Regions from separate parts of the Streptococcus suivaginalis genome, predicted to be linked through region 2. Evidence: predicted binding sites of a transcription regulator. Region 2 holds the regulator's gene; the other holds the start of a gene.
What was found. Region 2 encodes HrcA, which represses chaperone genes, less so after heat shock. Its sites were predicted from a motif close to TTAGCACTCNNNNNNNNNGAGTGCTAA; they were not measured.
Positions count from the first base shown of each region.

Region 1: groES (co-chaperone GroES) is a predicted target of HrcA. The motif match lies at 5,005-5,031, and genes of this name have one in related genera.

Region 1 covers NZ_CP118733.1:107,675-115,159, forward strand. The annotation lists gene PXH68_RS00685 (bifunctional folylpolyglutamate synthase/dihydrofolate synthase) at 1-852, shown strand, start outside; gene pepA (glutamyl aminopeptidase) at 897-1,958, opposite strand; gene PXH68_RS00695 (DUF4651 domain-containing protein) at 2,120-2,401, shown strand; gene PXH68_RS00700 (thioredoxin family protein) at 2,398-2,718, shown strand; gene PXH68_RS00705 (DUF1002 domain-containing protein) at 2,741-3,700, shown strand; gene ytpR (YtpR family tRNA-binding protein) at 3,719-4,342, shown strand; gene PXH68_RS00715 (single-stranded DNA-binding protein) at 4,411-4,806, shown strand; gene groES (co-chaperone GroES) at 5,052-5,333, shown strand; gene groL (chaperonin GroEL) at 5,345-6,967, shown strand; gene rpsL (30S ribosomal protein S12) at 7,198-7,485, shown strand, end outside.
Region 2 covers NZ_CP118733.1:264,530-272,014, reverse strand. The annotation lists gene dnaJ (molecular chaperone DnaJ) at 1-372, opposite strand, end outside; gene dnaK (molecular chaperone DnaK) at 1,040-2,863, opposite strand; gene grpE (nucleotide exchange factor GrpE) at 3,228-3,740, opposite strand; gene hrcA (heat-inducible transcriptional repressor HrcA) at 3,890-4,924, opposite strand; gene PXH68_RS01315 (histidine phosphatase family protein) at 5,146-5,841, opposite strand; gene PXH68_RS01310 (PFL family protein) at 5,916-7,253, opposite strand; gene PXH68_RS01305 (ACT domain-containing protein) at 7,265-7,485, opposite strand, start outside.

The DNA of each region.
Region 1 (7,485 bases), 160 kb from region 2:
CGGTGTCCCGACATTCTCTTGGTGGAGGCGGGCATGGGCGGTTTGCAGGATGCGACCAATGTCCTTGCTCCTTTGGCAGTAGTTTGCCCATCCATCGGCTTGGACCATCAGGCTTTTTTGGGAGAGACCCACGCCGCCATAGCCCGTCACAAGGTTGCTGTCTTGCGTGAGCGGGTTCCCTTCCTCTATGCGACCGACCAGCCAGAAGTGGTGGCAGTATTTGAGGAGCAGGCCCGTCAGCTTCAGAGTCCGACCTATGCGGTAGGGCGGGAGATTGTTTTGGAAAATAGCAGAGCAGGCTTTGCGGTTTCAAGCCCCTTCGGCCGAGTTGAGGATTTGAGGCTACAGATGCAGGGGTATCACCAAGAGGTCAACGCAGCCTTGGCAGTGACAACAGCTCAGCTTCTCAACCCTCATTTTCCAAAGATTACCAATGAAACCATCAGCCAGGGCTTGTCCCAAGCCATATGGCCAGGCCGCTTAGAATTGATCAAGCCTACACTTATGATTGACGGAGCCCACAATAATGAAAGTATCGCAGTCCTGACACAACTCTTGGAAGAAAAGTATGCGAACAGGGATATTGAAATCCTCTTTGCAGCTATCAATACTAAGCCAGTGGACCAGATGTTGTCCCAGCTTAGCCAATTTGGACCTGTTAGCGTGACGACTTTTGACGATTTCAGAGCGGTACAGTTAGAAGATTATCCGTCAGGTTATGAAAGAGTTCAGACCTATCAAGAGTGGTTGGAGCAGGCGGACTTGGACAATCCCAAAAAACTCTACCTGATTACAGGCTCATTGTATTTCATTACCTATGTGAGGAAGTACATTTTAGAGGAAATTTTATAGAAAAAAGGCTTTGCCGGGCATTCTACCTAGCAAAGTCTTTTGTTTTAATAGTTTTTAATCAAATCAACCGTTGAGCGGTCTAACTTTTTAACGATAGCTTGCAAGAAGGCTTGGGCCTCTAAGAAGTCATCCATGCTGTAGAGAGTTTGATGTGAATGGATGTAGCGAGCGCAGACACCGATGGTTGTTGATGGAACACCTTGATTTTTCAAGTGAGCTGCACCAGCATCTGTTCCACCTTTACCGCAGTAGTATTGGAATTTCACCCCAGCCTCCTCAGCAGTCGTTAAGAGGAAGTCTTTCATGTTTTTTAACATGATATGACCTGGGTCGTAGAAACGAAGTAGCGTTCCGTCACCAATTTTTCCTTGGTCGCCATAAATATCTCCAGCTGGCGAGCAATCAACAGCAAGGAAAATATCTGGATTGAACTTAGTTGTAGAAGCGTGGGCTCCCCGCAGGCCAACTTCTTCTTGAACATTGGCACCGGCAATCAACTGGTTTGGCAATGCTTGACCGGATAGGCTTTCCAGTAGTTCGGTCACCATCAAGACACCGTAGCGGTTGTCCCAGGCTTTGGAAATGATATTTTTGCCATTTGCTGTTAAGATGGTTTGGTTTTTGGGAACAAGTAGGTCACCTGGACGTACTCCGAAATTCCAAGCTTCCTCTTTCGAAGTAAAGCCAGCATCAAAGATGATATCGCCGATTGCTGGGAGACTGGGCCCACCGCTGGTTCGGGTCAGGTGTGGGGGAACTGAGCCTGAAATCGCTGGGATGACGCGACCATCTTGCAGGTGGAGGTGGAAAGCCTGGCTTGAAACAACAAGAGGATTCCAACCGCCTAACTCGACAACGCGGAAGGTCCCGTCTTCCTTGATTGTGCTAATCATAAAGCCGACCTCGTCCATGTGGGCAGCTACCAGGATGCGTGGGGCATCTTGAAGGCTAGTATCTTTGATACCGAAAATGCCTCCCAATCCATCGGTTTCAATCCGATCGACATGAGGAGTAATCTTTTGGCGGATATGGTCACGGACAGAGCCTTCAAAACCTGGCAGTCCATGTAATTCAGTGACTTCTTGGATTTTTTCAAATAATGTCATCGTTTTTCTCCTTTGAACTTGCTACTGTTTATTGTAACACGAAGTTTCAAACTTGTCCTGAAAAAGTTGGGAGACAGGGGGAGCTTGTCGGTTTTTCAGCAGTCACAGGCTTCAAAGGTCTTTTTAAGAAAAATCTGGCGAAATATGATAAAATCGTTACTATGAAAAAGAAAAGTATGGCTTGGATTGCAGGTGTGGTTAGCTTGGCTAGTGTGTTGACAGCGACCAGATTTTACAATCGAGCAAGGGATAAAAAAGAAGCCCAGGCCTTGAAAGAGGTAAGGGAGCAATTTGAAGCTATGGGTCCAATTGGAACGGTCTATGTCGATCAAACCAAGTCCAGCCCAGACCATTTGATAGGAGGAGTGGTCATGGAGGATGGGCGTCAGTTCCAATTTGATTATTGCCATGGCCAACTACAAGTTGAAGGAGGGGAAAAATGATTTACCCTAAAGAGTACCAAGAAGTAGCAACCTTATTAGAAGATGGACAAGTGACAGTCTTTCTTTTTACAGCCAGCTGGTGTGGGGATTGCCACTACATCAAGCCGCATTTGCCGGCGATTGAAGAGACATTTCCAGCCTATCGCTTTGTCGAGTTGGATCGAGATGATTTTATGCCACTAGCTCAGGAGTGGGCCATCTTAGGAATTCCAAGTTTTGTGGTGGTCAAAGATGGCAAGGAAATCGGTCGTTTTGTGGATAAAAACCGTAAGACCAAAGAACAAATCATAGCATTTTTGCAAGGTTTGGAAGCATAAGGCGCAGAGAAAGGAAAGAACGATGAAATCAGCACAGATTGGAAAAGTCCTCCTAACTCCTCTGGTTCTTAGTTTGGGTTTAAGTTTAGCACCTGCGGCCCAGGCAGCGATCCAGACAGATGTTATCAATGAAAAATGGGGCAAGCCCACCTTGGTTTATGGGGGAGGCTTGTCAGATGCTCAAGCGACAGAAGTCAATCAACTCTTCGGAATTTCCACGATTGAAAATGTGAACCGTCAAGTCGTCGAAGGCAGTGATATGGACCTGTACTTGGGAACATCTGGCGCTGCTACCTCATCCTTGTTCTCGTCAGTTCTGGTTCAAAAACAGGATGCGGGAACAGGTGTGGTGGTTGATATCAAGACTCCAAACAATATCACTTTGATAACAGAGACCCAGTATGCCAATGCAGCTATCACAGCTGGTGCGACGGATGTCTTGATTGATGTAGCTTCTCCGATTCAGGTAACGGGGGAGTCTGCTTTGACAGGTGTTTACAAGGCTCTTGCAGCCAATGGTGAAACAGTTGATACAGCCCGAACCGAAGTAGCTCAACAAGAGCTAGAGACAGTCAATGAAGTGGCGACGGCTCATACAGGTGACTCCAATTTTGATAGTTCAGCTTTGGATAAGGCGGTAGCGGAAATCAAGACTGCTCTTGCCGACTATAAACAGTCCAACGGTCAGGTAGCTTCCGAATCAGACCTCAATACTATTATTAACGATGTCTTGGCCAATAACGGTTTGGAAAATGTCATCACGGCGGATGAAGTTTCAAAATTAGTTACCTTTGCCAAAGCCTATCAGGAAACCTCTGCCATTGATTCGGCTGAGGTTGCTGCCCAGCTCAACCAGTTCAAGCAACAGGCGGAGCAACAAATTTCAGAAGCCTATAAGAATCTACAAGATTCAGGGATTTTAGAAAAAATCGGTGCCTTTTTTGAAAATCTATGGAAAGGCTTGATCGGTCTATTTGCATAAAGGAGAAATGAAAAAGAAATGATTTTTACATATAATAGAGAACACGTCGGTGATGTTCTCATGGTCATCGTAGCAGAAGACAAGGGGCAGGCTATCCAGTTTGAACGTAAGGGTCAAGTGGCGCGTGTTTTCCTAGAAGAAACAGGAAAAACAGTAGCCTGGAATATTTTTGAAGCATCAAGTTTGGTTGAGATTGCCGGAAATGGTCAGGTTTTCCTGACAGACGAGCAAGTTGCGACCTTGAATGCCGAATTGGAAAAAGAAGGTTTTGCAGAAACCTTGGTCAATGATGCGACACCGAAGTTTGTGGTCGGTCAGATTGTGGAATTGGTTCCTCATCCAGACAGCGACCACCTCAATATCTGTCAAGTCAATGTTGGTGACAAAACAGTGCAAATCGTAGCAGGTGCGCCAAATGCAGCCCAAGGCTTGAAAACCATTGTGGCTCTTCCAGGGGCAATGATGCCGAGCGGTAGCCTGATTTTCCCAGGGAAGTTGCGTGGTGAAGATAGCTTTGGTATGATGTGCAGTCCACGTGAATTGGCTCTGCCAAACGCACCACAAGTGCGTGGCATTATCGAATTGGACGACTCCGCAGTGGTCGGAGAAGCCTTTGATCCAGCCAAACACTGGAAGGGATAGAAAAAAGAAAGTGGGTTTTCCCACTTTTTTTCATTTTCCTACGAATAGAATAAGTAGGAGGACATAATATGTACAATAAAACAATTTTAATCGGTCGTTTGACGGCCCAACCTGAACTCACTCAAACCCCTAACGGCAAAAATTTGACTCGTGTAACCGTCGCAGTTAATCGACGATTTAAGACAGAAAATGGTGAACGTGAGGCAGATTTTCTCAATGTTATTTTCTGGGGAAAACTGGCAGAAACACTAGTCTCCTATGGCAGCAAGGGCAGTCTGATTTCTATTGACGGTGAGTTGCGGACCCGTAAATATGAAAAAGACGGCAGCAACCACTATGTAACGGAAATCTTGGGCAATACCTTCCAGTTGCTCGAAAGCCGCGCTCAACGTGCCATGCGTGAAAACAATGCCGGTGAAGACTTGGCTGATCTGGTCTTGGAAGAGGAAGAATTGCCGTTTTAAAGTGAAATCAGTCCCAAGACCGATGGAGAGTGTGGAGAAATAGGGTATACTTTATTCAATCCTAAATATTTTCATAATCTCCTTAAAACACCAAGCGCGCTTGGTGTTTTATTGTTTTCAGACCTCAGACGGATTTTGTAATTCGTAATAGAATTTTCTTGACTATTTTTGACCAAGTGATACAATAGGAAATGTGAATTAGCACTCGGAGGTAAAGAGTGCTAAAAAGACCAGGAGGTAATACCATGTTGAAACCATTGGGCGATCGTATCGTCGTAAAAATTAAAGAAAAAGAACAAACAGTTGGTGGCTTTGTCCTAGCAGGTGCAAGTCAAGAAAAGACAAAAGAAGCAAGTGTCCTAGCGATCGGACAAGGGATTCGTACCTTGAATGGGGACTTGGTTGCCCCAGCGGTAGCAGTTGGAGATACTGTTTTGATTGATGCTCATGCAGGATTGGAAGTCAAAGACGGAGACCAAACCGTTCACATCATCCGTGAAGCAGACATTTTGGCAATTGTAGAATAAGAGGTAGGAAAATGGCAAAAGAAATCAAATTTGCAGCAGATGCGCGTGAAAGTATGGTCCGTGGTGTCGATATTCTGGCGGATACAGTCAAAGTAACCTTGGGTCCAAAAGGTCGCAATGTTGTTTTGGAAAAGGCTTATGGCTCACCACTTATTACTAATGATGGTGTAACCATTGCTAAAGAAATCGAGTTGGAAGATCATTTTGAAAATATGGGTGCCAAGCTGGTATCCGAAGTGGCGTCAAAAACCAATGATATCGCTGGTGACGGTACAACAACTGCAACTGTTTTGACCCAGGCTATCGTACGTGAAGGCTTGAAAAACGTAACGGCAGGTGCCAATCCAATTGGTATCCGTCGTGGTATCGAAGCTGCGGTTGTAACGGCAGTTGAAGCATTGAAAGCACAAGCAAGTCCTGTATCCAATAAAGCTGAAATTGCTCAGGTAGCAGCCGTATCTTCACGTTCTGAAAAAGTTGGTGAGTACATTTCAGAAGCCATGGAGCGCGTGGGAACAGACGGCGTTATTACTATTGAAGAATCTCGCGGTATGGAGACAGAATTGGATGTGGTTGAAGGTATGCAGTTCGACCGTGGTTATCTGTCACAATACATGGTAACAGATAATGAGAAAATGGTGGCAGAACTTGAAAATCCATTTATCTTGATTACAGATAAGAAAATTTCTCATATCCAAGACATTTTGCCACTCTTGGAAAGCATTCTTCAGACCAACCGTCCGCTTTTGATTATTGCTGACGATGTGGATGGTGAAGCACTTCCTACCCTTGTTCTCAACAAGATTCGTGGTACGTTCAACGTTGTTGCTGTTAAGGCGCCAGGATTTGGTGACCGTCGTAAAGCTATGTTGGAAGATATCGCGATCTTGACAGGCGGTACAGTGATTACAGAAGACCTTGGTTTGGACTTGAAAGATGCGACTATTGAAGCCCTTGGTCAAGCTGCCAAGGTTGTGGTTGACAAGGATGGTACAACTATTGTTGAAGGTGCTGGCAATCCAGAAGCCATTGCCAACCGTGTCGCCGTAATCAAGTCACAAATTGAGGGAACAACTTCAGAATTTGACCGTGAAAAATTACAAGAGCGTTTGGCAAAATTGTCTGGCGGTGTCGCAGTGATTAAAGTAGGTGCCGCAACGGAAACTGAGTTGAAAGAAATGAAACTCCGTATCGAAGATGCCCTCAACGCAACACGTGCCGCAGTTGAAGAAGGAATCGTTGCTGGTGGTGGTACAGCTCTTGTCAATGTTATTGATAGCGTAGCCAAGCTTGAATTGACCGGTGATGATGAAACAGGACGCAATATTGTCCTGCGCGCCTTGGAAGAACCAGTGCGTCAGATTGCCTATAACGCAGGTTATGAAGGTTCAGTTATCATTGATAAATTGAAGAATTCTGAGCTTGGAACAGGCTTTAATGCTGCGACAGGTGAGTGGGTCAACATGATTGAGGCAGGAATTATCGACCCTGTTAAGGTGACTCGTTCTGCTCTTCAAAATGCGGCTTCCGTAGCCAGCTTGATTTTGACGACAGAAGCAGTCGTTGCCAACAAGCCAGAACCAGCCGCTCCAGCTATGCCACAAGGTATGGATGGAATGGGTATGGGTTACTAAGAAATAGCAAAATGACACAGCTGATTGGCTGTGTTTTTTTCTTGAAAATTTCAAACATATCTATTTGACAATGGGTTTGGGATGTGGTACTATATTAGACGGTACTTTTTACTTTTGGTCTCTCAAGAGTGTACAGGGACGTGCTGACAAATGTTGCAAAAGTACACACAGATAGGGGTTGTCACCAATGCCTTATCACCAAAAATAAAAATATATACAGGAGAATGTAGATGCCTACAATTAACCAGTTGGTACGTAAACCACGTAAGTCTAAAGTAGAAAAATCTAAATCACCAGCTTTGAACGTTGGTTACAACAGCCGTAAAAAAGTTCAAACAAACGTTTCATCACCACAAAAACGCGGTGTTGCAACTCGTGTCGGAACAATGACACCTAAAAAACCTAACTCAGCCCTTCGTAAATTTGCTCGTGTACGTTTGAGCAACCTTATCGAAGTTACTGCTTACATCCCAGGTATCGGTCACAACTTGCAAGAGCACAGCGTTGTTCTTCTTCGT
Region 2 (7,485 bases):
ACGGTATTGGAGATCATCACCTTGACGAGGTGCATTGGGATTACGGGTCGCACCACCCCCACCAAAGAAGCTAGAGAAGATATCTTCAAAGCCGCCGAAGCCCGCTCCGTCGAAACCACCAAAACCACCTGCTCCTCCGCCGAAGCCACCGTTTGCTCCAGCAGGACCATACTGGTCATAGGCAGACCGTTTTTGCGGATCGCTCAAGGTTTCATAAGCCTCTTGGACCTCCTTGTATTTATCCTCCGCACCCGGATCCTTGTTAATATCTGGATGGTATTTCTTCGAAAGCTTCCGATAAGCCTTCTTAATCTCGTCTGGCGAAGCGCTCTTAGAAACGCCCAGACGATCGTAAAATTCTGTGTTGTTCATATAAGATACTAAGGGCGTTAAGCGGATACAGCCAAAATAGGAGTTTTGACGCTGGACGTCACCGTCCTAGGAAAAACTATCTTTTTGGCACAGTCCGTAGCCCGTGTTCAGTTACGAACACTTTCCTTTCTATACATGGTTTGAGAAAAGTGAAAATAGGAAACTGACGCAGTGTGTAAAACACACTAGGAAGTTTATCTTTTTCACTAGGTTTTTAGCCTGTGTTCGAATTACCGAACTTGTATTCCTTTCTTTAAAATTTAGAAAGTAGCCCGGGTTCGATTGCGAACACTTTCCTTTCTGTAAAAGTTAGACAAAGTGAAAATAGGGAGTGAAAGTGTCCAGCAGACACTTTCAGCCCTGTCGCACAAAAACAATAAGCGACAGGTATTCCTCAAAAAGTCTATCCCCAGACTTTTTGACTTTTTCACAGAGTCGTAGGAGTATTCAATTCTGTAAAAGTTAGAAGGGTATTTACCCAAAAACAGAGGCTGGGTTGCAACCTCTGTGATCGGAAATTTTATTGACGAATGATTTCTATTCTCGAGAAGATGAGAACTGAGTTCGAGCTAAGAACTTCGGAAAAAAGATAACTTTCCTTGAATGCAAGCATTCAGCGTCAAGTTCCTATTTTTCTGTCGTTCTTTTAACGCTCTCACATCTTGACTTACTTCTCAGTAAACTCGCCGTCTACTACATCATCGCCTGCGTTGTTAGCTGTTTGAGCACCTTCTTGGCCTGCGGCTGCTTGTTGTGCTGCTGCGGCTTGTTCATAGAGTTTCACTGCAAGGGCTTGGGCTTTTTCGTTGAGGTTTTCAAGTTTAGCCTTCATGTCGTCCAAGTTGTTTGCTTCTTGGGCTGCTTTCAACTCGTCAAGAGCTACTTGGGCTTGGTCGCGTTCTGCGTCGAAGCCTTTGCCTTCAGTTTCTTTCAGCGTTTTCTCTGTCGCAAAGATTGCTTGGTCAACATCGTTACGAAGGTCAACTTCTTCCTTACGTTTCTTGTCTGCTTCAGCGTTTGCTTCTGCATCTTTCATCATGCGGTCGATTTCTTCGTCTGTCAAACCTGAGTTAGACTGGATAACGATGGTTTGCTCTTTTTGCGTACCAAGGTCTTTGGCTTTTACAGAAACGATACCGTTCTTGTCGATGTCGAATGTTACTTCGATTTGTGGAATACCACGAGGTGCTGCAGGGATGTCAGTCAATTGGAAGCGACCAAGAGTCTTGTTGTCCGCTGCCATTGGACGCTCACCTTGAAGCACGTGGATATCAACAGCTGGCTGGTTGTCTGCCGCAGTTGAGAAGACTTGTGATTTAGAAGTTGGGATAGTTGTGTTACGGTCGATGAGTTTTGTAAATACACCACCCATTGTTTCGATACCAAGTGACAATGGTGTTACATCAAGAAGGACAACGTCTTTGACATCACCAGTGATGACACCACCTTGGATTGCCGCACCCATAGCAACCACTTCGTCAGGGTTTACAGATTTGTTTGGCTCTTTACCTGTTTCAGCTTTTACAGCTTCTACAACGGCTGGGATGCGAGTTGAACCACCGACAAGGATGACTTCGTCAATTTCTGACAAGCTGAGGCCTGCATCTGATAGGGCTTGACGAACAGGAATTTTTGTACGTTCTACAAGGTCGTAAGTCAATTCGTCAAATTTCGCACGAGTCAATGTCATTTCCAAGTGAAGCGGACCTGCTGCACCTGCAGTGATGAACGGCAAGCTGATTTGAGTTGATGTCACGCCTGACAAGTCTTTCTTAGCTTTTTCAGCTGCATCTTTCAAACGTTGAAGGGCCATTTTGTCAGCTGACAAGTCGATGCCATTTTCTTTCTTGAATTCAGCTACCATGTGGTCGATAATCTTTTGGTCAAAATCGTCACCGCCGAGCTTGTTGTCACCTGCTGTTGCAAGTACATCAAAGACACCGTCACCAAGTTCAAGGATAGATACGTCGAAAGTACCTCCACCAAGGTCGAATACCAGGATTTTCTCGTCTTTGTCAGTCTTGTCCAAACCGTAAGCAAGGGCTGCTGCAGTTGGTTCATTGACGATACGTTCTACTTCAAGACCAGCGATTTTACCAGCGTCTTTGGTTGCTTGACGTTGTGCATCGTTGAAGTAAGCAGGAACAGTAATAACAGCCTTGGTTACTTTTTCACCAAGGTATTCTTCAGCGTAGCCTTTCAAGTATTGAAGGATCATTGCTGAGATTTCTTGTGGTGTGTATTCTTTGCCGTTTGCTGAAACTTTTTCAGAAGTTCCCATTTTTGATTTGATAGAGATGATCGTATCTGGGTTGGTTACTGCTTGGCGTTTTGCCGCGTCACCAACGATGATTTCACCATTTTTGAAAGACACAACAGACGGAGTTGTGCGGTTTCCTTCTGGGTTTGCGATGATTTTTGATTCAGTTCCTTCAAGAACTGCAACTGCTGAGTTTGTTGTACCTAAGTCAATACCGATAATTTTAGACATAATAATGATACCAAGAACGCCGAAAATGCGACTGAAAATTAGGAAACCAACATAGCATTCGATGAATGCAAGGCGGTTTATCTATTTTCCGAGCATTTCGTTCGGGTTCAAATCCTTTCAAAAATTTAATTTTCTTTTATTTGATACACTCTTCTTAAGTAGTGCAGATTTTGCGAGTCATTAACTCGCATTTTCTTATTTCAAGTAGTTTAACGACATTTCGGTCAAGTTTTCTTTTTTCGGAAATAGCAGAGCGACCTTAGTGTTTCAGTTTGCTTTTAGTACTAGGCAACGAGCCGAAGACAGTACTGGAGTACGGCAAGGCGAGTTAACGAAGTAATAAAAGATAAACTGGAAGACTAAGTTATTCTGATACGACTACCATAGCCGGTCTCAGCAAGCGTTCATGCAACTTGTAGCCTTTTTGGAAGACTTGTGCGATGTGTTCTGCTGGGCAGTCGCCTGTGGCTGGAACAGTTTGAATGGCCATGTGAAGGTTTGGGTCAAAGACATCTGTTGCGACTTCTTCCACCCCTTCTTCTTTGAGGGCTTGAATCAAGCTTTCCTGTACCATTTCTAAGCCTTTTTTGACATCTTCTGTCAGACCTTCGACTTGAAGGGCACGCTCCAAGTTATCCAAGCTCGGCAAGATTTTCTTGGCCAAGTCTTGCGAACGGTAACGCTGAATGGTTTGGCGTTCCTCGTTGGCACGGCGTTGGATATTTTGCATTTCAGCGTGGGCACGGAGGTACTTGTTTTCAAATTCCTCTGCACGCTCGTTTGCCAAATCCAACTCTGATTTTTCAGGAGCTTCGACAACTTCTTCTGTTGCTTCAACCTCTTCTACGATTTCTTCGTTTTTGATTTCTTCTGACAAGTTGTTCACCTCTTCATTTTCTATTATTACTTTGACAAATAATAAATTGAGTTCGGGCTAGAAACTCAGAAAAAAGATAGATTTCCTTGTGTCTGATGACACCGCGTCAATCTCCTATTTTTCAATCGTTTCCTTCACGCCCTCACATCTTAATTTACCTCATAATGATTACTACTTAAGTATCGGTAATAATCGGTTAATTTCATAAATAGGACGCGGCTGATGATGTTGATTAAACTCATCTGCCTACGGTAGTCCATGTCAACAGGACCAAGCAAACTCATCTGGGCCATGCCCCGATAGGGGATTGGAAAGCGATGATGAATAACTGTCACATCCGCTAGGGCAGGATCCCTATGTTCCGCCACAGAAATGCTGGTCTGCTGGTTTGGCGCCAAGCCTTGCCGCAACTCTGGGGCTAATAGCTGTGGGCTATCCAAGAGCTGATAGGTGGCGAGATTGCCATAGGTCAGCGAAGCAACCTTTCCACTGATAAAGACTGATTCTTGGAAGAGATTGGAAAAGATGTAGTCCATCAGATCCAAGACATTGTCCGTCGTGGTAAAGTAACGCTGCACCACCTGGGGAATCTCCGTCCGCAGCTTGTAGTGGATTGCCAAGACCGTCTGGTCAACGAAGCGTTCATCCACCAGGCGTTTGAGCACTTCCAAGTCCCTAGTCAAAAAGTTCTTGGGAATGGCAAACTGAACAGTGACAGGTTTGGACTGGTCCAAGGTCAAGACTGCCAGAGCATCGTGGCTACTGAGCTGCACGATGTCAAAGGAAGTCAACTGCTGACTGGTCGGCTCCACATCTAAGATGACCGAAGTGTAGCCTGTCAAATCTGCCAAGACCTGACTTGCCCGCTCCAAGATATCTTCCAGCTTGAAGGCTTCAAAGTCGAAGGCCTTGACCACCTGATAAACATCTTCTTCATTGATGTGTTCCAAGTTGAGCGAGTGGTTGACAAAGTATTGAAAACCAGCCCGACTGGGCATTCGACCACTTGACGTGTGAGCCTTTTCTAGCAAGCCCAACTGCTCTAGCTTAGCCATATCATTGCGAATGGTAGCCGAACTAGAAGCAATCATCTCCTGCAAGGCCTTAGAACCAACTGGCTCATGATGGCGCGTAAACAATTCAACAATCAGATTCAAAATATCATTTTGACGTTGGGTAATCATCTCCGCTCCTTTCATGAACAGTGTTGATTTTTATATTTTTAGCACTCTATAACGATGAGTGCTAAACTTTATACTCCCATTATACGCCGAAAAAATGGATTGTCAAGAGAAAAAGACAAAAAATTAGCACTCTTTTACCTAGAGTGCTAAAAATCAGTCTGAGGACCTAGAATGGTAGATTGCCAAGAAAAAAATCAGAGAAAACTCCCTGATTTTATATCTTATTCCCCTTGAGCAATCAATTCTGCCCCACGTTTGCGGTAGGACAAATCCCCAACTGCTTCAATTAAAAGCTTGCCATTTTCGTATTTGAGGACGGTAATTGAGCCGTTATCCAGGAAGACATTGGCTCCACGCTCTGGCTCCAACAGATGGGCTAGGGTTGCAATGGTCATACCATGACTGACCACAAGGGCATTGCCGCCGCCCTGCTTTTCCAAGTCTTGGGCGATAGCCTCAAACCCTGTCAGGATACGATTGCTCAAAACTTCCCATGATTCCGCCCAGCCAGCGGTGTCTGCTTCTTGGATACCTGCTGCGATTTCCGCAAAGGACATGCCTGTCGCATCAACTGTCCCTTTCAAACGAGGCAGGACACCTTGGAAAAGCTCGGCATCATACATACCTTCGAAACTACCAAAGCACCATTCACGGATACGCTTGTCTTGGTAATATGGGATTTTTCCTAAAATTCCCAACTCACGCTGGGCGATGGTCATGGTCTGAACGGTCCGCCCCAGGTCACTGGATACGGCTAGTTTAAAATCAATGCCCGCATCCTTGAGCCCCAAGCCCAATTCACGAATCCCTTCCTCACCAGCCTTGGTCAGCGGTGTATCACACCAGCCCTGCACGCGCCCGATGGTATTAAACATGGTTTTCCCATGTCGAGAAATATATAATCTTACATCTGCCATAGTGTTCTCCTTGTCTTTTCTTACTATTAAGTATAGCAAAAAACCGACTGCTTGTCGCAATCGGTTTACGTTTTTTAGTTCTTAAAGCTATGAATCGGTGCTGGAATTTGTCCACCACGGTTGATAAAGTCCACAGACGAAGCCTGATTGACCTTCATGACAGGAGCTGTTCCCAAAAGTCCGCCGAATTCAATCATATCCCCTTCTTTTCCAAGTGGAATAATGCGGACCGCAGTCGTTTTCTGGTTGATAACCCCAATCGCTGCCTCATCCGCAATCATAGCTGCAATGGTTTCAGCAGGCGTTGTTTCTGGAATGGCAATCATGTCCAAACCAACAGAACAGATGGCCGTCATGGCTTCCAATTTTTCAAGGTTAAGCGAGCCATTTTGCACCGCCGCAATCATGCCCTCGTCCTCAGACACAGGGATAAAGGCACCTGACAAGCCACCGACCTGGTTGCAGGCCATGACTCCACCCTTTTTGACTGCGTCATTGAGCAGAGCAAGGGCAGCAGTCGTTCCGTGCGTACCAACGGTTTCTAAGCCCATTTCCTCCAAAACCCGTGCTACTGAATCGCCAACGGCTGGCGTTGGAGCAAGGGACAGGTCCACGATACCGAACTTGACACCCAGGCGTTCACTGGCCATATTGCCGACCAACTGACCGATACGAGTAATCTTGAAGGCGGTCTTCTTAACCGTTTCCGCCACCACATCAAAGCTCTCACCACGTACTTTTTCAAGGGCACGCTTGACCACACCAGGTCCAGATACGCCGACGTTGATGACCACATCCGCCTCACCGACACCATGGAAGGCACCCGCCATAAAGGGATTGTCCTCGACCGCATTGGCAAAGACTACAAGTTTAGCCGCCCCCATGTCAGAAGCTTCCGCCGTCTCCTTGATGATCCGCCCCATGTCCCGCACAGCTGTCATATTGATACCCGTCTTGGTCGAGCCGATATTGACCGACGAGCAGACTTTGGTTGTTTGGGCCAATGCCTGCGGTATAGAGTTGATAAGGATTTCATCACCTTTTTGGTAACCCTTTTGAACTAGAGCTGAAAAACCTCCGATAAAATCGATGCCGATCTCATGAGCCGCCTTGTCCAAGGCATGAGCTAAGGGAAGATAATCCGTGGCATCTGTCGCCGCACCAATCAAAGCAATAGGCGTTACCGACACCCGCTTGTTGACAATGGGAATTCCTAATTCCGCCGCAATCTCATCACCGACCGCTACCAAGTTCTTAGCCTTGGTCACAATTTTGGTGTAAACTTTCTCAGCAGCCTTATCAATATCCGAATCGATACAGTCCAAAAGGGAAATCCCCATGGTAATGGTCCGAATATCGAAGTGTTGCTCCTCGATCATCTCAATGGTTTCTCTAACCTGTCTAATATCCATGACCGCTCTCCTTACAAGTTGTGCATGGCATCAAAAATCGCCGCACTTTGAATGTTGATTTTCACGTTCAAATTTTGACCAAAGGCATCCAATTCCGCACGAAGTTGCGTGAAATCTTTCTTCTCATCTGATGACACCACCGCCATCATGGTAAAATACTCATCCAAAACAGTCTGGGAAATGTCATCAATATTGAGTCCCAACTCCGCAATCTTAGTCGCAACACCAGCAA